Regions from separate parts of the Paenibacillus sp. WC2504 genome, predicted to be linked through region 1. Evidence: riboswitches for the same ligand, from Rfam matches in the RefSeq annotation. Region 1 holds a riboswitch; the other holds the start of a gene.
What was found. A riboswitch is a leader RNA that binds a small molecule or an ion and turns the genes downstream of it on or off. The one in region 1 is predicted to bind S-adenosylmethionine.
Positions count from the first base shown of each region.

Region 1 (11,250 bases):
CAGCAGCGAATGCCGCTTGCACTTTCGCATGAAGATCATCATAGTTGCCTTGGTTGGCTTGCTGAACTTCAATTTTGTTCTGTGACTCATTAAACTTCTTCACAAGGTTTTGTTTGGCTTCTTCAATTTTCCCACCGTTAGCTGTCCAATATTTAATGACGATTTTGCCTTGTGGAGAGGAAGCCGTATTGGCAGAACCCGAAACAGCCTTGTCTCCCGCACCACCTGTTCCGCATGCTGAAAGCATGATGATTGAACTTACCGCAAGAATCGATACTAATTTTTTCTTAAACATTTGTAGTTCCTCCCAATTTTTTAGTATGAACCTAAAAAGAAAGAAGCCTAAATCAACCGCCGACTTCAAGTCGGCCGCTAATCAGGCTTCTCCACTACTCCAACCTACATCTATTTACTTGTCTGGCTTCATCATAATCGCCCAGTATTAAATGAGTGTTAAGTGGTTATTAATATTATGAAAATTATTCCATCAACCAATATTCCGAATGATGTTTTCTTCGGTCGCATAGATCTCTCGCCATAAATCTGTTTTGGAAGCAGATACTGCCGTTGCTCCGTGTTTAAATCCATCCATGACCTGGCTTCGTTCGTACACCAAACCGCCTGTAATAATGGGAAGGGTCGTGAACTTCTTGATTTCTCCGATCATCTGCGGAATTCGTGCCGGCATGACCTCAATGATGTCTGGCTCCACTTGAGCAAGACTTTTGAATATGTTCTCCACGCCTTCCGTATCGACTAGGAAAAAGCGTTGAATGGCAAGCAAGCCCATTTTTTTCGCTGTTTTTACAACATTCGTTTTCGTCGTAATAATGCCCGTTGGTTTAATCACTTTGGCCAAATAGTCCATACCATAAGCGTCGGTACTTAAGCCTCCTATTTTCTCCAAGTGCAGAAAGACAGGCAGCTGGTGCTTATTGAACAAATCTACATAGCCTTTAATGACGCCGATATGACCGGTTAAGAGGAATACACCGCTTAATTGGTGTTTAAGAGATAAGGCAATTTCGATTTGTTTTGGCTCCTTGATGGAAGCCACCATGCGGTGCGTGCTTAATCTTTCAAAAAACATTCCGCCTTCGTCATGCTTAAGCTTTTTCATCCATCAAGACCTCCCTTGATCAGGAACTATCGTTGTTCCGCTTCTATTCGCAAAGAGACGATGCACTCCCGTTCTGAATCTGTCCCGCGTGCGCTAGCATTATGTCTAAAATGTTTCATATTGTTGTATAACATCTCAACATTCCCTGTCAGGGCTGCATCCGTAAAATCAATAGCTGAAATACGAATTTCATCTTGTTCAACGTCCACAATCCGTAATCCATGCTGATCGAGACAAGCAGATAGTTGAACAAACGTCCAATTATTTTGCTTAACAATAGAATCAATGTGCGTATGCCCGTTAAAATAGATCCCTACGCCTTCTTTCTTGCTTAAGATCTTCCACATATCGATGCTTGGGTGAATGGAGCCTTTATCTTTATCGGAATTGGTTGTCGTGTTATGTATCGGATGATGAGCAAAAACTAAGACGGGTTTCGTCCCCGATGCCGTTATGACATCTTCAAACCATGTCAATTGCTCTTCGTCAACCGAGCCTCCCCAATCCTCAAAATCCATTTCTTTTGCTGTATCTAGGAAGACAAGCACGGCTTTCTCATTTTCTACAGCGTGATAGCGATGTTGTCCCGTTATTTCGAGTACTTCCCTTCTCGTTTGAGCATACAGATCATGGTTGCCCAAAGCGTGGTAGAACGTTCTATCACTTTCTCGCAGCAACGCATACACATCACGAAGCTCCGAGGAATGCCCGTAATTTGTCAAATCCCCCAGAGAAATATGAGCATCACCTTCCAATTCTAAAAATCGTCCCAGCAGAGTTTCATAGAATTCATTCCGTGCTTCTAACCAACCTGGAATTGTTTCATTAATTTCGTGATAATGCAAATCTCCCATTACAACTAGCTTCATAAGATCACTCCTTCTCTCACTAAAATTTGATGACACTCATAATCATGATAATTTGCTTGTATTAATTTGGTTTACCTTTTCATTTATAAATTTTGTAAATATGTAACCATAATTTTACCCTTGACAACAGAGTGCTTTGTAGTAATATTGAACGTAATCGAATAGGTTGATTTTTCTTATCAAGAGTAGGTGGAGGGACTAGCCCGATGATACCCGGCAACCGACAAACCTTTGATCACAAAGGAATGCACGGTGCTAATTCTTGCGGAGACGCTGTATTAGGTAAGCGAATCTGGGAGATAAGAGCGAGGCGATGACTTTGAATTCCTATGACCTTTCTCTGTTTCCAGAGAAGGTCATTTTTGCTTTTTCGAGCCATTACACTTGTTTAAGGATGTGACAAGATGTCAATCACAATGAATGAAAGAATTACGACTATGGAAACCGCCCAATTTTACCAGGATCGCCCTCCCCTTCAAATCGCTTTGCTGCATTCAACAGTCAAGATTACCCGAATAGAATGTTTTCGGTATGACCACGAGCTCATCGATGAGCTGCAACTTGCAAACGGAGTCGAACATATCTATGGACTTCTTGCTATCTCCACTAATGCGGGGGCTGTTGGCTTCAAGGAATTTGCAATCCCTTCTAGAAGCCTGAAGTGCGATTTGACTACGTGGGTTGCTCTTTTTCAGCGGATAAAAGGGCTGACTTTGACCGAAAGTATGAACTATACGCTGCTAAAACAAGAGGCGTGGGGACCCGTGAGAAAAGAATTGATGGAGTCCGCCTTACAGGATCTAATTGAACAAACGGAATCAGTCTCACAACCGCACAAGGGTCAAAAATATATCTTGGATCGGGCCTACTTATACAATCATGCTCAAGCGTATATCTCCTTTTAAACATAAATTGGCAATTAAAAAATACTTATGTTAGATTGCAGAACCATTGAAAGGAGTTCATCTTCTTGTCAGATACCGCCAAATCAAACAAAACCGGCCATCTATGGCTCATTACAGCTGTAGCTTTGGGGACGTTGCTCAACCCTTTGAACACGACCATGATTTCCGTCGCTTTTTCCAGGCTGCAGGAAGAGTTTCATGTCACGTATGCCTCGATTTCATGGCTTATTGCAACCTACTATGTCGCTAGTGCGGTCGCACAGCCTGTCATGGGGAAGGTCGGCGATTTATTCGGCCGTAAAAAAATCTTCATGCTCGGACTCGCCCTCATCACCGTTTCCTCCATGCTGGCGCCGCTTTCAACGAGCTTTGGCTGGCTGATGACGTTTCGTGTCATTCAAGCGATCGGCAGCTCCGCCCTATTCCCAAATGGCATGGGCATCATCCGCTCGGTCATTACGACGAATCAAGCGAGAGCGCTAAGTGTCATGTCGGTGTTCTCCTCCACCTCAGCGGCACTAGGTCCATCGCTCGGAGGATTTTTGATCCAATATAGCGACTGGCCGTCTATTTTTCTCATTAATTTTCCGTTTATCGTCGTGTCATTCGTACTCGCTCTCCGAATGATGCCTAAGGATACACCCCGGAAGCAGGCAGGTGCAGGTTCTTTGGACATAACTGGCATCGTCTTTTTTACCGCGCTGATCTTTAGCTGGCTGTTCTTTTTCCTATCGTTCAAATCCGGTGTCAACTGGCTGCTGCTCCTGCTTAGTCTAGTGCTCAGCGCAGGCTTTTACTGGTATGAATCCAAGCGAAAGCAGCCGTTTATCGATGTCCTGTTTCTTAAGCGGAATGTCGATGTTTGCTTCGTTTATTTGCAATTCATTTTAGTCAACATTGTGTTTTACTCAATTATGTTTGGTATCCCTTCGTATTTGCAGCAGGTGCGGCATTACAATGGGCAAGAAGTGGGATTAATCATGCTTTCCATTTCAGGCTTCGGCATCCTCGTTACCCCCCTTGTGGGCAGGTGGATTGACCGTTCCGGTTCGCGAACTCCACTGCTCGTCGGTACGTTATTCGTTGTGGCTGGAACCTCCCTGTTGTTAACGATTCACGATAGCTCCACTGCGGTTTGGATTTTTATCTGCTTATCTGTACTTGGCATCAGCAACGGGTTTCAGAATCTCGGGCTGCAAACCGCCCTGTATTCTTATGTTACAACAGCAGAGACCGGCATTGCCTCGGGCATGTTCATGACTTCGCGTTTTATGGGAACCATATTATCTTCGAGCTTGCTCGGAACAGTTTTTAGCACTCAAATCACAACCGCGCACTTTCACAGTTTGATTATCGGGTGCGTGATCATCAGCGTACTGATGCTTCTATTGTCCCTTCGCATGTTTCTTAGAGCGAGAAGCGGTACGGAACAAGTCCAGTCGCAGTAGCTTTGTCACAACATATGGAGGTGAGCGCGATGAATAACAGCAACAACCAAACGGTAACCCTGGGGATGGGGTGCTTCTGGAGTCCGGATGCTTTGTTCGGGCAGCTGGCCGGTATCACGAGAACACGTGTGGGTTTTGCTGGAGGAACGGTAGAGAACCCTACTTACCGGCAGCTTGGAGACCACTCCGAGACCGTCGAAATGGACTTTGATTCCAGCATCGTGAGTTTGGAAGCCATCCTGCATGTGTTCTGGAGCAACCATAATCCAGTAAATATAAATGATTACAAAGGCCGGCAGTACAGATCCATAGTGTTGTATCGCGACCCTAATCAGATGAGCGTAGTCAACAAAGTCATGGCGAACAGCGAGGAACAAGGAAAGGGCATGCCGGACACCGAGGTTGCTCCTTTTAAAGGCTTTTACCCAGCTGAGGACAGACATCAGAAATATTATTTGAAACGGTATCCCGATGCCATCGACAAGTTGAGAACTCTTTTTCCAACCGAGGAAGAACTGACCAACGCAACATTGGCAGCAAGATTAAACGGACTGGCGAAAGGGTACACGAATTTGGATAAAATCATCAACGAAATCCGGACATGGCTGATTAGCGGTGAGGAGCAAGAAGAGATCATTCGACTCATTAGAGGGATAAAATGGTAAGAGGACTGAAGGCAGCCGATCTGGTTAGATAGGCTGCCTTTTTCTTTTTAATTCGTATATGTATTTTTCACTCTTTTTGAGTTGATAAAATAGGGGATCCAGATTAAACAAGTAACGAATGATTTAACAATATTTCTGCCTTGTTCCCCCATTAGTTCGTAAGTCGCCATTTCTTCAATGGTGTTTGAAATAAAATAATAGCCAACATTCGCAGCAAAATTGATCAAGTAAAAATATATCGCCAAATATTTCAATCGTTTCTTTTTTTTCAATATGCAATAACCGATGATGACTGGAAAAATCACATAAAATAAATTCATGGCCGTCTCATAAATGATAATAAAAGCGTATTTCCAGTTTTCCTCATACAATTGGGACAAACGTCCATTTTGGTAAACAGGGAGTATCGTATCCATCAAATAGTAGAAGGAGCTCCCGAAAGTTAATAGGAGGCCTATCGCTACCAAATAAAGCCAGCCACCAAATCCATAAGGCTTCACTTTTTCCTCTGTGGGTGCCATGATTTCTGTCGTGTTATCCAGTTTTACGGCTAAGTCGTTTTCTATATTTGTCATTGAGTCACCTTTCAATCTTTTCCGTCTTACCTTTATACTCCCTAAAAAAATAAATTCTGTCAATTAATATGTGAGCGTGATAACATCTATTGCCACCGCCTCAATTGCCATCACCTCAAACCTCGTAATGGAACTGGAGTCCCTTATTTTATAGAAAATGAGTTGTTTCCTATTTAGGCAGAACTACAGGCTCTTATTTCTCTTCAAAAGACCGATTTCACAGCAAAATTGACAAAATAGAGGAACGTAGTTCCCCTAATAATGGAAATTGTGCATTTTCTTCGAAATAGCGCCCTCTAGTTCCCTGAATAACCCAAAGAACCGCAATTAATGAATTGCGATTCTTTATTTGCGTATAAGACCAGCCAACCCTACCGATTATAACCGTTGCCGATGCCCGGGAAAGGTGATGGCCGCGACACATATCCCGTATAAGAAGCTTGCGGATGCGGCTCCGCTTGCGGTGGGTAAGTATCAGGCCGCGCCTGACGTTGATGCGAGCAATCGACAGGTGGCCCTATTGTGACTGTGCTCTTGATTGGAGCTAACGCCTGCGTGATCTGCGCTTGATCCAAACAGTACGTATGAGCGAGCATGTTTCTCGGCGCCAGTCTGAGGAAGTCGGAGACCGCGATGAATTCCGGTACCGGCGCATCGAAGATCGCGAGCAGATGCGTATCGTCTTCGGTAGCCATTTCCCAGTGAAACCACCCTTGAGGAATATTAGCTACTTGACCGGGAGTAATGTTGAAGTTAAGCACCATTTTGGTGAAAGGATTCAAGATGGAGACGACCGCTGCGCCCCGAATGCAATAGACTAGTTCAGATGCGTTCTGATGAACATGCGGCTCGACCACATTCCCTATGGATAAATAGATGTCGAGCAGTGAGACGTTGCCCAGCGTATTCAACTGCTGAATACCCAACGTATTAATGAAGTTATTCGCATCCTTGGTGAATGTACGATTGTTCTTCAGATCGTAGAAATATTGGACGTTTGGAGAAGTGAAATCCATATAGGATACAGCCATACGCTCAGCCTCCCGATTGTATTATCATCTTTACTAAACGTATTCCACTTCAGCTATACCCATGACAAATGCCCTTCCTCGCAGAGCAAATTTCACGCCACAAGGCCCATCCATCCGCAAAAATAACATCAAACCCGGCTTGTTCGCATGCTTTTCCAATTTTTGAATACATTTAAATATTCGATAAACAGGAGGACACAAGTCATGTCACAACATGGGCATTCGTTCATGAGAGGTACGCTCGTATTGTCTGTCGCCGCTTTCATCAACCGTATTCTCGGTTTTATCAGCGGTATGTATATCGCGCGCGTACTGGGCGCAGAGGGAATCGGCATCTTGATGATGGCCCATCCGCTCGTCCCACTCGTCATTACGATTACGGAGTTGGGATTGCCGGTAGCCATTTCGAAGTTGGTCGCAGAGGCCTCCGCCCGCGGCGAACGAATGAAAGTAAGACGCATTCTGCATGTCTCACTTGCTGTCACAGGCTTCTTGAGCGTAGCGCTCACGACCATAACGCTGCTTGGATCTGAATGGATCGCTTCCATTCTCCTAAGCGACCAACGTGCTTATTACGCAATGCTCGCCATTACGCCGATCGCGCCGATTGTAGCCGTCTCCGCCGTATTAAAGGGATATTTCCGCGGCATGCAGCGGATGAAAACTATTGCAGCCTCCGATGTGCTGGAGCATACGGTTCAAATCGCCTGCGTGCTAGCGCTGGTCCACCTGCTGCTGCCTTACGGCGTCGCTTATGCCGCCGCAGGAGCAATGGCTGCCTCTGTCATCAGCGAAGCGGTCAGTCTCCTCTTCCTCGTGACAAGCTACAAGCTGTTCGGCGAATCCAGGATGTCGGGCGAAACTTGGGCAAACCACTTGAAACAAGGAAGAAGCACACTCGGCGAGCTGCTTCAGATCGGACTGCCAACCACTGGTCACGGCATTATTCACTCGTTGTACAGCACCTTCCAGCCGCTTCTTATCACAACGAGCCTAGCGCTCGCCGGCGTCGGTACGGCACTTGCCACCAAGCAATTCGGCATGCTGGCCGGCTATGCGTTTCCGCTGCTGTTCATGCCAAGCTTTATCACGCAATCCTTGTCGACCGCGCTCATTCCTGCGATTGGCGAGGCAGCGGCGAACAAGAACAGTCTACTTATCCATGAGCGAATGAACCAGGCTTTGAACTTGGGGCTTTTGATCGGCGCACCGGCAACCGTGATCCTGTACGAGTGGGCGACTCCGCTAACGACACTTGTCTACCATGCACCTGAAGCAGGATTGCTCCTGAAAATACTGGCGCCAATGTTTTTCCTGCATTATTTCGATGCCCCGCTTCATGCGATTCTGCTCGGACTCGGCCGCGCACAAGCAACGCTGTGGAATTATGTAATAGCCACCGCATTCAAGGCTGTCACGATCTACATTTTAGGCAGCCAATTGGGCATTATCGGTGTAGCTTATGGCATCGGTATCGGTATTGTGATGCAGACGGTGTTGAACTTCTTTTCCATCTCCAACTCCATCGGGTTCTATTGGAACATTAGGCCCTATGTCAAAGTTGGGATCAGTATGATGATGATGGCGATATCCGGACACTGGATCTATCAATATGTGATGAGTCATGGCATGCCGCAGATTTGGTGCGTAACTACTTCTATCGTCTGTTCCTTGCTTCTCTATTTCGCGGCACTCGTCTTCACAGGTACGTTGAATTGGAAAAGTACGCGCCACAGGTTTTCTATTCCTTGGTAAACGCACATAGAAACCCTCAGCGGATGCTGAGGGTCTCCATTTTATTAACTTTGATAGTTAGTTGCAGTGTTTTTATCACCAACTTTAACAGTAACATCCTTCGTTTCCCCGTCGCGAGAAATGGTTACCTTCAGTTCATCGCCTACAGACGCGGCTTGCACTGCTTTGGTAATGTCCTCTGTGCTTGATGATGCTTTACCATTTACACTCAAAATAACGTCGTACTGTCGAATACCTGCCTCAAATGCAGGCGTACCATGCTCTACTTCGGCTACAACGGCACCTTTTGTGCTGTTGATTTTCAAATCTGACAGCATATCATCCGTAATATTTTGCAGTGCTACTCCGATGTAAGGTGCTGGCTCTTTGGGGATCGTTTCGTTATTTTTCAGCTTATCCACAACTGAACTGAATGTGCTTGAGGGAATTGCAAAACCGATGCCTTGCGCTTCAGAGTTCACTGCCGTATTAATACCGATAACTTCCCCATTCAAATTTAAAAGCGGACCGCCAGAGTTCCCTGGATTGATCGCTGTATCCGTTTGTAGTAAATGCTTGTAGTTTCTAGTTCCTTGGGTATCATCAATGCTAATCTCACGCTCTTTGGCGCTTAGAACACCTGTCGTTACAGAGTAATCAAAGTCATACGGATTGCCAATCGCAACTAGCCAATCGCCTACTTCCGTATTGTCGGAGCTGCCTATTTTCAATGCAGGAAAGGCTTTGTCTCCTTGAATTTGAAGCACTGCCAAGTCTAGATCATAACTGCTTCCTAGAAGTTTTGCCGTAAAAGGCGTATCGTAGCCTTGCACGTAGACGCTAATTTCGTCCGCGCCGTCAATAACATGCTCGTTAGTTAAAATATACCCGCTCGAGTCAAAAATAAAGCCCGATCCAATCCCATTTTCAATGGTATCACCACTTTGAGTGCCCTGTTGGAATGGGTTTCTTCTATTTTGTCCCGTATTCGTTTGTTTTACTTTCGTCTCAATTTTGACAATAGCTGGACTCGCGGATTTTGCAATGGCTGATACGCTATTCGTCCCTGTTGGCGATAATGACGCCGTCTGGACATTGGCGGCTGCCGAATTAGCGGCTGCAGCGACGCTTGATGGTGTGGACACAGCCTCATATCCAAACAAATTCAGCTTATCCGATGTGAACATCAATCCGCCAATAACGACCGCACCGGCCATAAAAGCTGCAAACATGGATTTAAATTTGGGATTCCCCGATTTGTTTTCAACCTTTATACCCGTAACTTCGATCATATCTTTCATAGTATCGTTCATCTCATTCATATCTTTCATATTATCTTTCATATCTTCATTCATGTGATTACCACCTTTCGAGTGCTGGTTGATAGAATTAATGTTGATAGTTGAAGTATAGGACGCGAACCTGAAATGAGACTTAAGTTGGGCTGATAGGCATATGAAAGTTAACTGAAAATATCCTGAAAGGTGCAAAGGCTGTCCTCTCCGATAATTTCAAGCATTAGCTCCTGCTCTTTAGATAACAATACTGTTATTAACCTTCTGGGCAACCCCACGGGAAAAAGGAACTTACATGTACATCTCGAATATCTACTGTAATCAGATAGCAAAAAAATGATGATAGACAGGAGTTAGATACGATGATCAAAGGTTTCGGAGGCATTTTTTGGAGAACTAAAAATCTCGAGATAATAAAAAAATGGTACAATGATGTACTTAAGATTGAAATCGGAGATTGGAACGGGACGATCATACAACCTCAATCCGGCAATGAAACGATCTTTTCTTTGTTTACCGAGGATAACAGCTATTTTCCACTAGAACAGCAAGTCATGTTAAACTTCCAAGTCTATGATTTGGACGAAGTGATTAAGCATCTTGAACAAATCGGTGTACCTCTAGCCAAGAACAAAGAGGTCGGTGACTATGGCAAGTTTGCTTGGATCGAAGATCCGGAAGGTCGACTGATCGAGCTGTGGGAGAAATAAAGTCGGCAACGCAAAAAAACCTCTAGACTGCACTGTTAAGTGCTTCTAGAGGTTTTTTGGGTTAATGATCGTTAAGCGACTCCGCGTGATCCTCTTCTTACGAGAAAGAAGTAAGCGAACATTGCAGCGGCGCTCGTCAACAAAATAATGACGCCTAGCGGCACAGCGGTATTTTCACCCGCGATACCCACCAACGGAGAGACAACAGCCCCGAGCAAAAAGGGGATGACACCAAGCAATGCAGCAGCGCTGCCCGCATTCTGACTTTGGCTCTCCATAGCAAGTGGGAAAGCTGCCGTTGACGTAATACCGATTGCCGCCACGAAGAAAAACAACGGAATCACCAAGGCGAAAAGCGGTCCATGAACAATGGCTACCACTAAGACTGTTATGCTGGCAAAAAAGGCCAGCCACAGCCCAAACAACAGAAAAGCTTGTTCGGAGACGCGATGCGACATCCGCCCCACCACTTGGGAGCCGATGATTAAGCTAATGCCGTTCGATCCGAACAAAAGAGCGAATACCGTCGGCGAAGCGCCGTAAATATTTTGATAGATAAAAGGCGTACCCGACACGTAAGCGAACACACCCGCGATCATAATGCCCTGTGCCAGCATGTAGCCAACAAACTGGCGATCCCGCAGGAGCGATCCGTAGTTCTTTAACTGTTCCATAAAATTGCTAGGCCTGCGGCGATCGGATGGCAAAGTCTCTTGTAGTTTCCATTTTGTCATCGTCAATAGGTACAATCCTAATATCGCGAGTGCGATAAATACGCCGATCCACGTCGTGAAAGATAAAATTCCACTGCCCGTAACCGGTGCTACTAGAGGACCTAAATTACCAACAAGCAGCAGCAGGGAGAAAAACTTGGTGAGTTCGTGACCACTGTACAGAT
Region 1 covers NZ_JBQZFH010000001.1:2,442,654-2,453,903, reverse strand. The annotation lists gene ACUN27_RS10765 (ABC transporter substrate-binding protein) at 1-295, opposite strand, end outside; gene ACUN27_RS10760 (glycerol-3-phosphate responsive antiterminator) at 488-1,120, opposite strand; gene ACUN27_RS10755 (metallophosphoesterase family protein) at 1,147-1,989, opposite strand; SAM riboswitch class I at 2,163-2,295, shown strand; gene ACUN27_RS10750 (hypothetical protein) at 2,394-2,894, shown strand; gene ACUN27_RS10745 (MFS transporter) at 2,960-4,342, shown strand; gene ACUN27_RS10740 (peptide-methionine (S)-S-oxide reductase MsrA) at 4,372-5,007, shown strand; gene ACUN27_RS10735 (DUF2569 domain-containing protein) at 5,055-5,582, opposite strand; gene ACUN27_RS10730 (cupin domain-containing protein) at 5,954-6,613, opposite strand; gene spoVB (stage V sporulation protein B) at 6,818-8,368, shown strand; gene ACUN27_RS10720 (S1C family serine protease) at 8,413-9,702, opposite strand; gene ACUN27_RS10715 (VOC family protein) at 10,005-10,352, shown strand; gene ACUN27_RS10710 (multidrug effflux MFS transporter) at 10,424-11,250, opposite strand, start outside.

Region 2 (11,250 bases), 4.4 Mb from region 1:
AAGTTTAGGACCGTAGAATGCAGCTTCCCCTTCAGCTTCGTAGAATGGAAGTCCTAGCTCTTCTACAACTTCACGCAGCATGCGTTGGGAAGTTTCCCACATTTGATCATCTTGGAAGTACTTCTCAGTATCCTTAGGATCGCGGTAGGAAAGGCGGAAACGGTAATCCGTAATGCCGAAATCAGCATAAACTTGACGGATCAAAGTAACTACACGTGAGAACTCTTCTTTAATTTGATCCAAACGACAGAAGATATGAGCGTCATTCAGTGTCATAGCGCGAACACGATGTAGACCGGTTAATGCGCCTGACATCTCATAACGGTGCATGGTGCCAAGCTCTGCGATACGAACCGGCAGATCCCGGTAGCTGCGCATATCGCTCTTATAGACCATCATATGATGCGGGCAGTTCATCGGACGAAGAACTAGTTCTTCATTGTCCATGACCATTTTTGGGAACATATCTTCGCTATAGTGATCCCAGTGACCGGAAGTTTTGTATAGATCCACGTTGGCAAGAACCGGAGTGTATACGTGTTGATAGCCTAAACGCTCTTCCAAGTCTACAATGTAGCGTTCCATTGTACGTCGCAATTTAGCACCATTTGGCAGCCAAAGCGGTAACCCTTGACCAACCTCACGGGAGAATGCGAACATTTTCAGCTCTTTACCCAGCTTGCGGTGGTCACGTTTTTTCGCTTCTTCAAGCAAATGCAAGTGCTCATCCAGCTGCGCTTTTTTAGGGAACGCAGTTCCGTAAATACGCTGCAGCATTTTGTTTTTCGCGTCTCCGCGCCAGTAGGCACCAGCTACGCTTAACAGTTTGAAAGCTTTGATCTTGCCAGTTGATGGCAGATGCGGTCCGCGGCATAGGTCAAAGAATTCACCTTGATCATAAATCGTGAGCACGGAATCTTCCGGCAAATCACGGATTAATTCAAGTTTGTACGGATCTTCCATCTCGGTGAAAATGCGAATTGCTTCCTCACGGGAAACCACACGGCGAGTAATCGCCAGGTTTTCGTTAGAAATACGTTCCATTTCCTTCTCGATTTTCACCAAATCCTCTGGATTCAGCGGTGTTTCCAAATCGATGTCGTAGTAGAATCCGTCTTCAATGACAGGTCCGATTCCTAATTTTACAGCCTTCTCGCCATAAATGCGTTTAATAGCTTGAGCCATTAAATGAGCTGTACTGTGACGATACATTTCCAATCCCGCTTCGTTGTCGAGCGTTAAAATCTCAACGTCAGCATCATTTTCCAAAGCGAACGACAAATCAACCGATTTTCCGTTCACTTTACCGCCTACCGCATTTTTCTTCAATCCGGAAGAAATGGATTCCGCCACTTGCTCAATGGTCGTTCCAACTGCGTACTCTCTCACTGCGCCATCTGGTAATTTCACTTGTACAACCATCTTCGTTCCTCCTGTATATATATGATTGAACGCAAAAAAGCACACTGCATCCCATAAGGGACGAGTGCGCTCAGCTCGTGGTTCCACCCTAGTTCGATTCGCTGCATGTCTTATCGAGCATGGCGAATCCTCATCAGCATTCGGTAACGGGAATGATTCCGGTGTTATATACTAACAGCCTGCAAATCAGGCAGAATTCCACAACACGGCTACAAAGGGGTAAACAATCTGTTTCACTGAAGGAGATTGCAGCCTGGTCTCCTCTCTCTGTACAGCTCTTGCAGAAAGTTCTTGTCTTTGATTAACGCCTTCGCTCACTATTATAATTGGCTCTTCGTCCAAGGTCAAGGGGATAGTAGGTCTTGTTTTTTGGCTTCCCCCAAATAAATGTCACATGTTCGGCAATAGGAGCACACCGTCGTTCGATCTTCAAAGATTTGCCTAATCGTTTTGATAATCGTCATGTCAGCGTCTCTCGTGTGAATATAGATGTTTGCAGGAGATACCGTTATCAACGTGCTCACGATCATATCTTCAAAATTAATGTCCTTCTCCAACATTTCCATCTTGAAAGAAGCATCAAATTCATTGGCATCAATGAGTTCCATACGATCATTCAAAATAACAAACTCATGCCCGCCTTTGTGAATGAGATGAACAACCGGAATTTTGGCTTCTTGAATATACACAAAATATTGCAAAAGAGAAATAAATTCCTGGTACTGGCGATCCATCATGAATTCGTCTATCGCATATTCCGCGATTTCCCGCAGCTCGTCCGTGTAATCTTGCAAACGGAAATGCAGGAAGCCGTCCAAACTGAGCCTTGAAGTTTCTTCTAATGCCAACATTAGCTGGTCGACTAAGACTTGTCTGCGCCGCTGAATGCCGAAACTGTTGGTAAGAACAGGGAAGTCCTCTGTCCCTGTATCTGTATAAACCGTTGGTTTACAGTACCCTTCGATAGCTTCCAAATCTTCCTTGGCCTCATATTTAAACTCTTTGATAAGCAATTGACGCAAGATACTTGATTCCTTGTCCGCAATGATGTGATCTGCCAATACACCAGCCAGATTCGGCAACATTTGGCGTCGCATCGCTGAAATTTCCTCGTCCGTCAGCTTCGATTCCAGGCGGATATATGCATGTGTTTCTGACCATTCGTATGCAATAGTCCATCCACTTTCAACCATATGTAAAAGTTGCAGCTCACGTTCGATTTGAGCGCTTAGCGAACGCACATAGGACTCATCAACCTTCATGATCACGATAGTAAACAGCTCCATACCCTCACTCCTTCCATCAATACATCCTCCTCTTAAGAGTATATGGTCGATAGGTAGGAGATATACAACGAACAAATTGCCATTTCCTTTCAGTATTCTTTATCAAATCTTTAAGTAAAGTTATTCCAATCCCACAAATTTTCATGCTATGATAGTCATCGTAGTGCTTTAGTCTCATATTGGAGTGAGTATCCATGCAAATAGACGCATATCAACTGCACAGACACGCTTGGAACCGCAAGCTGCTGAACACCTACTGGTTCCTGGTCATGATTCAACTACCTTTCGAACTTCTCTACTCTTTCACTGCAAAAAGGGATGCATCCCTTACGTCAGGGCATCTCATTGTCTCCGTCCTTACCATGATCCTCATCTTGCTTATGCTGGAAACGACCAATAAATTTTATAAAAATCACTTGGATTACCAGATTATAAGCGGCGGTGCGATTTTATCCTTCACGATTATTTTCTTCAATTATGAAATAAATCTAGTTATCCTTTATCTTTTGCTTCCAATTTTCGTTTCTATTTTTTACCTGCAATTTTCTAAGATTATATACTCCATAGGTTTATCTCTAGTCTCCTTCTCTATTCTTTTTCTTGTCAAATTGCGCTTACTCGCAGATTACACCTTCATAGATCTGCTGACGATATTGCCGGTGCTGACCATTATTTCGATCATTACATTCGGCATTATCAAGCGCGGTGTTGAAATCCTGAACAATTTGCAAATAACAACGGAGTTGAAACAGGAACTATTGATCAAAAATATTATTATGGACAAGCTCTCCAAAACAGATGCGCTAACCGATTTGTACAATCATATTACCTTCCATGAATACTTGGATGAGCTTATTGTGCAAAACGCTTTAGGTCACTTCTGCATTCATATCGCTGTGCTCGACATCGACAATTTCAAGAAAGTCAATGATACTTACGGCCACAGAGCCGGTGACGCCGTTTTGAAGAACGTCAGCAGCACCTTGAAAAGTCATGTGGGTCTCAATGATTTTGTAGCACGATATGGCGGTGAGGAGTTCGCTATCATTTTCACAGAGAAGAACACTGATGTGGTGTTTGACCTGCTCGAACGAATTCGTTGGCAAATTTCCCAAATGAAACAGGAAGAGCTAAACGGCCAATCTGTCACCATCTCTATCGGGCTCAGCGAGTACCAACCTGGAACTTCCAAAGAGCTGCTTTTCGCCGGCGCCGATCAATCCTTATACACAGCCAAGAAAACGGGTAAAAATAAAACGATCATTCACACCGCTCCCTTGAAGGAAGTGCGATAATTAACGCAGAAAAGCCTCCAACCACTACACTAGTGGAAGGAGGCCTCTTTATTTATTAATTCTGCATAACAAAATCTTTATCAATTTTCACGTTTTCGTCATCAAAAACACGCAAAATTTGATATTTCGTGTTCCGCTGCGCAGGGATTTTACCCGCTTGGCGAATGATGTCCAGCGTCGAAGTAACGTTGACTTTGTGTGTCGTGCCCGCCGCGGATACCACATTTTCTTCAATCATCGTAGAGCCGAAGTCATTGCAGCCATAGCTCAGGGTCTGTTTACCCACTTCAGGTCCCATTGTAACCCAAGAAGATTGGAAGTTCGGCACATTGTCGAGCATAATCCGGCTAATTGCCAATGTTTTCAAATATTCTTCAGGTGTTACTTTCTCCGCCTTCATATTCGTATTATCCGGTTGGAACGTCCACGGAATAAACGCAAGGAAACCAGGTGTATTAAGCTTCTGCATCAATACGTCGTCCTGTGCATCACGGATACGCAGCATGTGAAGCGCGCGCTCCTCCATCGACTCACCAAAACCGATTACCATGGTACCCGTTGTGTGCATACCAATTTTGTGAGCGGTTTGCATGACGTCCATCCAGTCGCGCCAAGAGCCTTTGAGCTTGCTGATTTTGCGTCTAGTACGGTCATCCAAAATTTCGGCGCCGCCGCCAGGCAAGGAATCCAGTCCAGCTTCGTGCAATTGGCGAACTACCTCTTCTAAGGATAATCCGTCTGAAACGTCTTTCATTTTCATAATTTCAGCTGGTGAGAAAGAGTGCATCGTAATGTCAAAACGCTTCTTGATCTCACGAAGAATGTTCGTGTAATAGCTGAATGGCAAGTTCGGGTTGGTACCGCCTTGCATCAGGATCTCCGTACCGTTGACATCCAGTGTCTCTTGAATCTTCTGGAAAATCGTCTCGTCCGGCAATACATATCCTTCAGCTGAACCAGGCGCACGATAAAACGCACAGAATCTGCAGTATACATCACAAATATTGGTATAGTTGATGTTCCGGCCAATAACGAACGTGGTAATCGGGTCCGGATGCCATTTCTTCATAATTTGATTCGCAGTATCGCCAATTTTCTCTATTTGATCGGATTCGAACAGTGTAATGCATTCTTCTACATCAATTCGGCCGCCTGATTGTGCTTTATTTAAAATACGATCGATCGGTTTCACAGCTCTTCACTCCTTTAATTTCTGATGGCTCGTATCCATTTATCGTACCATACTCATGCCAAAAAAGCAGCAAATTGCTGCTTTCATACGTAGGAACCTTTTTCAAATATGACTATTCTGGGAATTCCGGAACGTTTAACCGCGAAGCGCTTGCTCCAGATCTTCAATGATGTCTTCAATGTCTTCAAGACCAACCGAATACCGGACAAGACCGTCCGTAATGCCTCGCTGCAGGCGAACTTCCTTCGGCATCGCTGCATGAGACATCATAGCCGGATAGGACAAAATGCTTTCTACAGCGCCTAGAGAAACGGCTACCAGCGGAATGCGCACTTTGCTCAGCATCTTTTTCGCTTTTTCGCCGGAACCTACATCAAAGGAAACTACGGCTCCATAGCCAAGAGACTGCTTTTCATGAATCTCTCTACGTGGGTGGTTCGGAAGACCCGGGTAATACACGACCTCAACGTCAGGCTGTTCAGATAGCCATTGTGCCAATCTTTGCGCGCTTTTCTCCGACACTTCCATACGGGCTTTCAAAGTTTTCATTCCGCGGATGAGCAGCCATGAATCTTGAATGCCAAGAACATTGCCTAATCCATTCTGAATCTGCTTCATTCTGCGGCCCAAGCTGTCATTCGCAACTACGGCAAGTCCAGCCAGGACGTCACTGTGTCCACCCAGGAATTTGGTTGCACTGTGAAGTACAATATCAATCCCTAACTCAATTGGACGTTGATGATATGGCGTCATGAATGTATTATCCAGCATCGTCAACAAATCGTGCTCTTTGGCAAAAGCAGCTACTTCTGCGATGTCGGTGATTTTGAGGGTCGGATTGGAAGGTGTTTCCAGAAACACTGCTTTTGTGTTAGAACGCAGCGCTGCACGAACTTGGGCCATATCCGTCATATCAACAAAGGTTGATTCAACCCCCATCCGATTCATAATCGTTGTAAGCAAGCGGTATGTACCGCCATACACGTCTTCCGTCACGATCACATGATCTCCTTGTGAAAGAAGCATGAATGCCGAGGAAATCGCGGCCATGCCGGAAGCAAAAGCAAAGCCGCGCGTTCCGCCTTCGAGAAGGGCAATGTAGTCTTCCAAGGCTTGACGGGTTGGGTTGCCGGAACGCGTATAATCATACTCCGGAGAAACCTCCAAATCGGCTTGATGGAAGGTTGACGCTTGATATAAAGGCACGCTGGAAGCACCTGTTACTTCATCAATTTCAGCGCCAAAGTGTATGAGTTTGGTAGCGAATTTGCCGTGCGGCTTGCGTTTATCGTTCGGTGAATGGCTCATTACAGGGATTCTCCTTCTAATTCCGCTTGTGCTTGGCTAAGCGCATTCGCTAAATCTGCGATAAGGTCATCCTGATGCTCAATGCCGACAGAGAAGCGCAGAAGGCGGTCATCCACGCCGATTTGTTGGCGAATTTCAAGCGGGATATCCGCATGCGTTTGTACAGCTGGATATGTCATCAGCGATTCAACGCCACCTAAGCTCTCAGCGAAAGCGATAAGTTGGATGTGACGCAGAATTGGCTCAACCAGTCTGGCGTCTTTCACTTTAAAGGAGAAAATCCCTGTGTTTCCGATCGATTGTTTGTTTTGAATAGCATGACCTGGATGAGACTCCAGTGCCGGGTAGTAAACATCACTGATCAGCGGGTGCTCCAGCAAGAAGTTCGCGATGGCTGTTGCATTCTGTTCATGACGCTCCATACGAAGCGCCAATGTCTTCATACCTCTCATCAAAAGCCAGCTGTCTTGCGGCCCAAGCACGGCTCCAATCGAATTGTGAAGGAAGGCCATCTGCTCCGAAAGCTCCTTGCCCTTGGTCACAATCAAACCGGCAAGCACATCGTTATGTCCACCCAAATATTTGGTCGCGCTGTGAACGACAATGTCTGCCCCCAGCTCTAATGGGCGCTGTAAATAAGGAGTTAAAAGCGTGTTATCGACAATGGACACAATACCCTTCTTACGGGCCCATGTACATACAAGCTCGATATCTGTAATCATCATGAGTGGATTCGTCGGCGTCTCAATGATCAGCCCTTTGGTATTCGAACGGTAGGCAGATTCCAAGCCGTCCAAATCGTTCGTATCTACGTACGTAGCCGTCACACCGAAGCGAGACATGATTTTCTCGAGCAGACGGTACGTACCGCCATATAAATCCAAGGAAACGATCAAATGATCGCCTTGGCTAAAGTAGGCAAAAACCGTTTGCAGGGCTGCCATGCCGGATGAACATGCGAAACCCGCATCTCCGGATTCCAATTGAGCGATCGCATCCTCAAGCACTTTACGAGTTGGGCTTTTGGTACGCGCGTAGTCAAAACCGGTGCTTTGACCGAGCTTCGGGTGACGGAAAGCAGTAGCTTGATAAACAGGGAAGCTGACAGCTCCGGTTACAGGTTCTTCGATGGAGCCAATTTGGGCGAGACGACTTTCGATTTTCAACAAAGGGAGTTCCTCCTCATGATTTGGGTTCGAATTACAGTGACGCACTTGCCAGGCTTTCATTGATATTAGCGGTAAGCTCAAAAGGCGTTTCTTGGTACACATAATAGTTCAACCAATTGGAGAACAGCAGGTTCGCATGGGCTCTCCAAGTGTTATAAGGCTGCCGGCTAGGATCATTGTTGGGATAATAATTTTTGGGGATATCAATAGGAAGTCCTTTGCTCACATCCCGATCGTACTCCCACTTCAATGAATTCGCATCATACTCGGAATGGCCCGTTACGAAGATATGTTTGCCATCACGTGTTGCCGCGATATAAACACCGGACTCCTCTGATTCGGATAAAATCTCCAGGTCCGGACATCGCTCAATGTCTTCACGGCGAACATCCGTGTGGCGCGATTGCGGCACGTGGAAAATTTCATCAAATCCGCGAAGCAGCTTCGTATTCGGCACCTCTACCGTGTGCGGGAATACACCGAATATTTTGTTGTCCAGCGCAAATTTACGAACCCCGAAGTGATGATACAAGCCCGCTTGGGCTGCCCAGCAAATATGCAAGGTTGAAGTGACGTTTTCTTTGCTCCAATTCAGGATTTGCGTCAACTCCTCCCAGTAATTCACATCTTCAAACTCCATCTGTTCGACTGGGGCACCAGTAATAATCATGCCATCCAGCTTTTCTTCTTTAATATCGTCAAAAGTTTTATAGAACATCTCCAGGTGTTCAACGGAGGTGTTCTTGGATGTATGAGTTTTCGGATGCAGAAGAACGAATTCCACCTGCAGCGGCGTATTCCCGATCAAGCGCAGCAACTGCGTCTCGGTCGTTTCTTTGGTAGGCATCAAATTTAACAAAGCAATGCGAAGTGGACGTATATCCTGGTGATACGCGACAGATTCGTCCATGGTGAAGATGTTCTCTTGGTTTAAAATTTCTTTGGCAGGCAGGTTGTCAGGAATCTTGATCGGCATCCTGTTCACTCCTCTTCATGGGTTATTTTGGGTGTATGGAAATGCAAAAATGGCCTTCTCTGGAATCAGAGAAAGGCCATGGAATGTCACTGTCAATGTCCTTCTCTTATCTCCCAGATTCGCTTGTTACAAGCGGTTCCGCAAGAATTAGCACCGTGCATCCCTTTGCTTGCAAAGGTTTGTCGGTTGCCGGGTGTCATAGGGCTAGTCCCTCCACCTACTCTTGATAAGAAAATGAAACGTATGCGATTAAAATCATCATACTATAAAATAATGTAAAGTCAAGACATTAACCGATCCTGACAACCTGTAAAACAGAAGAAATTGCATCAGGCTGTCCATCTATGATATTATTGATACGAAATGTATCGTAATTTGGTGTTTAAATAGCTCAAAACAGGGTTAAATAAATATCAAACTGATTACATTATCTAACCATCAAAAGGGGGTCCATTATGTCCGCACCATCTTCGGATAACTTCTCTGCTTTCGCTTCATTAAATCGATATTTCGCTCTAATTGAAACATCGAAGCCAACTAGGCAACAAGCTGAGGATGCCGCTGCCTTATTATGTCGAGTCTACGGAGCAGAGAGTGAAGAAGATCTGCTGCTCCGAGGTAATCCTGAACTGATAGACATTTATCAAGAAATGAAAGGAAAGATCTTGAAAGCCGCCATGTAATTCATGGCGGTTTTTTTTGACACCGAACAAGCCCTGAATCCATAGAGTATCTAAAGCACATTCTTACTTGTTGCGCCAAACTTTTTGGCTTGAAACAGGGTATATGAAGGGTTATACTAGACAAGTATTATTCGACATGGACGCAAAAGGGGGGCATACGTTTGGACGGGGAACCGAGGAGTAGCACCTGCAAGTTTTGTAAATTTTATAGTGTAGGAATGCAGTCGGTTATTCCATCATTCGTAGTCTCGCGCACATGATGAACGTAACCGGCTGATTCCATGCAAAGGGGTGGATCAGATGAAAACACGGTGGGTTCAGAATGGCATTTTCACATTGGTCGAAGACGTGTCTGTCGCACTAACACCTCCAGAACAAGGCTTTTATTGGATCGATGCAGGGATCGAGGATTTAGAACTTCTTCAACCTTTATTCCATCTACATGATTTGGCCGTGGAGGACTGTTTGAGCGAAGAGGAGCAGCGTCCTAAGATTGAATTTTATGATTCGCATTATTTTATCGTGATAAATAGCATTCGTTTTGATGATGAGGAGATTTTCCTTCGCGGACTTAATCTATTTCTTAGCAAACATGTCATTATTACCGTTACTAGACAAAAAATCAATGAACTTCGCGCTTTAAAGCCGTTTCTCTGGGAAGAGGAGGTCAACAGCGCCGATCGTTTCCTATACCATCTAGTCGATCTTGTCGTCGATAACTACGTTGCGGTTGGTGACCGTATCGAGGCCAAGATTGAAAAGCTGGAAGAAGATATTCTGGTAGCGACCAAAAAAACGCACTTGAATGAGATCATCGGACTTCGTTCGGAAATTCTCTGGCTCAAAAAAGTGCTTGTTCCACAACGTGATGTGATCGGTACACTCGGCAAGAAGGATCTCAGGCTGATCGACCACCAGCTCCAGAAATATTTTGGCGACATTTATGAGAATGCCGTCAAAATAGTGGATACATTCGATACGCTCCGCGATTTGATGGGGAACTTACGAGAAGCTTACCAGTCCAGCCTGGCGAATCGCGCGAATGATATCATGCGGGTATTTACCGCGCTGACAACCATTTTCATGCCGCTGACGTTCATTACAGGGGTGTTTGGAATGAACTTTGATAACATTCTAGGGCTCCATGTCGCTCACGGCGATGAGTTCGTCTTAGCGTTTATGGGTGTGTTAGGTATTGCTATGTATATTTTATTCCGTAAAAAAGAATGGCTATAAATAAAAGGAAGGGCTTCTTGAAGCAGCGGATTGCTGTACAAGAGGCCCTTTTTTAGGTTATGGCGAAACCCGCTTAATTTTCACAAACTTTCGTTTTCCTACCTGAACAATATCGCCGTCCTGCGGCTGGAGTGTTTCATGGATATTCGTCATTTTCGTTTCATTAATTTTCACTGCGCCTTGCTCAATGCTGCGTCTTGCCTCTGCGTTGGAAGCTTGCAGCCCCATAGAAACAAGCAGCTTAATGATGGCGATCTGGCCAGCTTCGAGAAGTTCCTCGCTGATCTGCATTTCTTCGATATCGTCCGGCAGCGCCCGCTTCTGAAAGACCGTAATAAAATGCTGCTCAGCCTCTTGAGCTTGTTCCGCACCATGATACATACGCACATATTCCTTCGCCAACTTCATCTTGGCATCCCTTGGATGGACGGAACCCGCCTCCAGTCCCTCTTTCAACTCCTGAAGCGCCTCGCTTGAGATCGCAGTCGTTAACTCATAATATTTCAGCATAAGCGAATCCGGAATCGACATCGTTTTGCCGAAAATTTCATTCGCGTTCTCATCGATACCGATGTAATTTTTCAAGCTTTTGCTCATTTTCTGCGTGCCATCCAGCCCTTCGAGCAGCGGCATCAGAATAGCCACTTGGCCGTCTTTCACCTCATAGGCGCCTTGCAGCGTGC
Region 2 covers NZ_JBQZFH010000001.1:6,877,651-6,888,900, forward strand. The annotation lists gene thrS (threonine--tRNA ligase) at 1-1,422, opposite strand, end outside; gene ytxC (sporulation protein YtxC) at 1,767-2,708, opposite strand; gene ACUN27_RS31080 (GGDEF domain-containing protein) at 2,903-4,003, shown strand; gene mqnC (cyclic dehypoxanthinyl futalosine synthase) at 4,059-5,195, opposite strand; gene ACUN27_RS31090 (trans-sulfuration enzyme family protein) at 5,331-6,503, opposite strand; gene ACUN27_RS31095 (aminotransferase class I/II-fold pyridoxal phosphate-dependent enzyme) at 6,503-7,669, opposite strand; gene metA (homoserine O-acetyltransferase MetA) at 7,704-8,648, opposite strand; SAM riboswitch class I at 8,752-8,881, opposite strand; gene ACUN27_RS31105 (hypothetical protein) at 9,104-9,331, shown strand; gene corA (magnesium/cobalt transporter CorA) at 9,632-10,567, shown strand; gene tyrS (tyrosine--tRNA ligase) at 10,625-11,250, opposite strand, start outside.
Region 2: it holds a riboswitch for S-adenosylmethionine, as region 1 does, so the genes downstream of both, metA (homoserine O-acetyltransferase MetA) here and ACUN27_RS10750 (hypothetical protein) in region 1, are expected to answer to the same signal.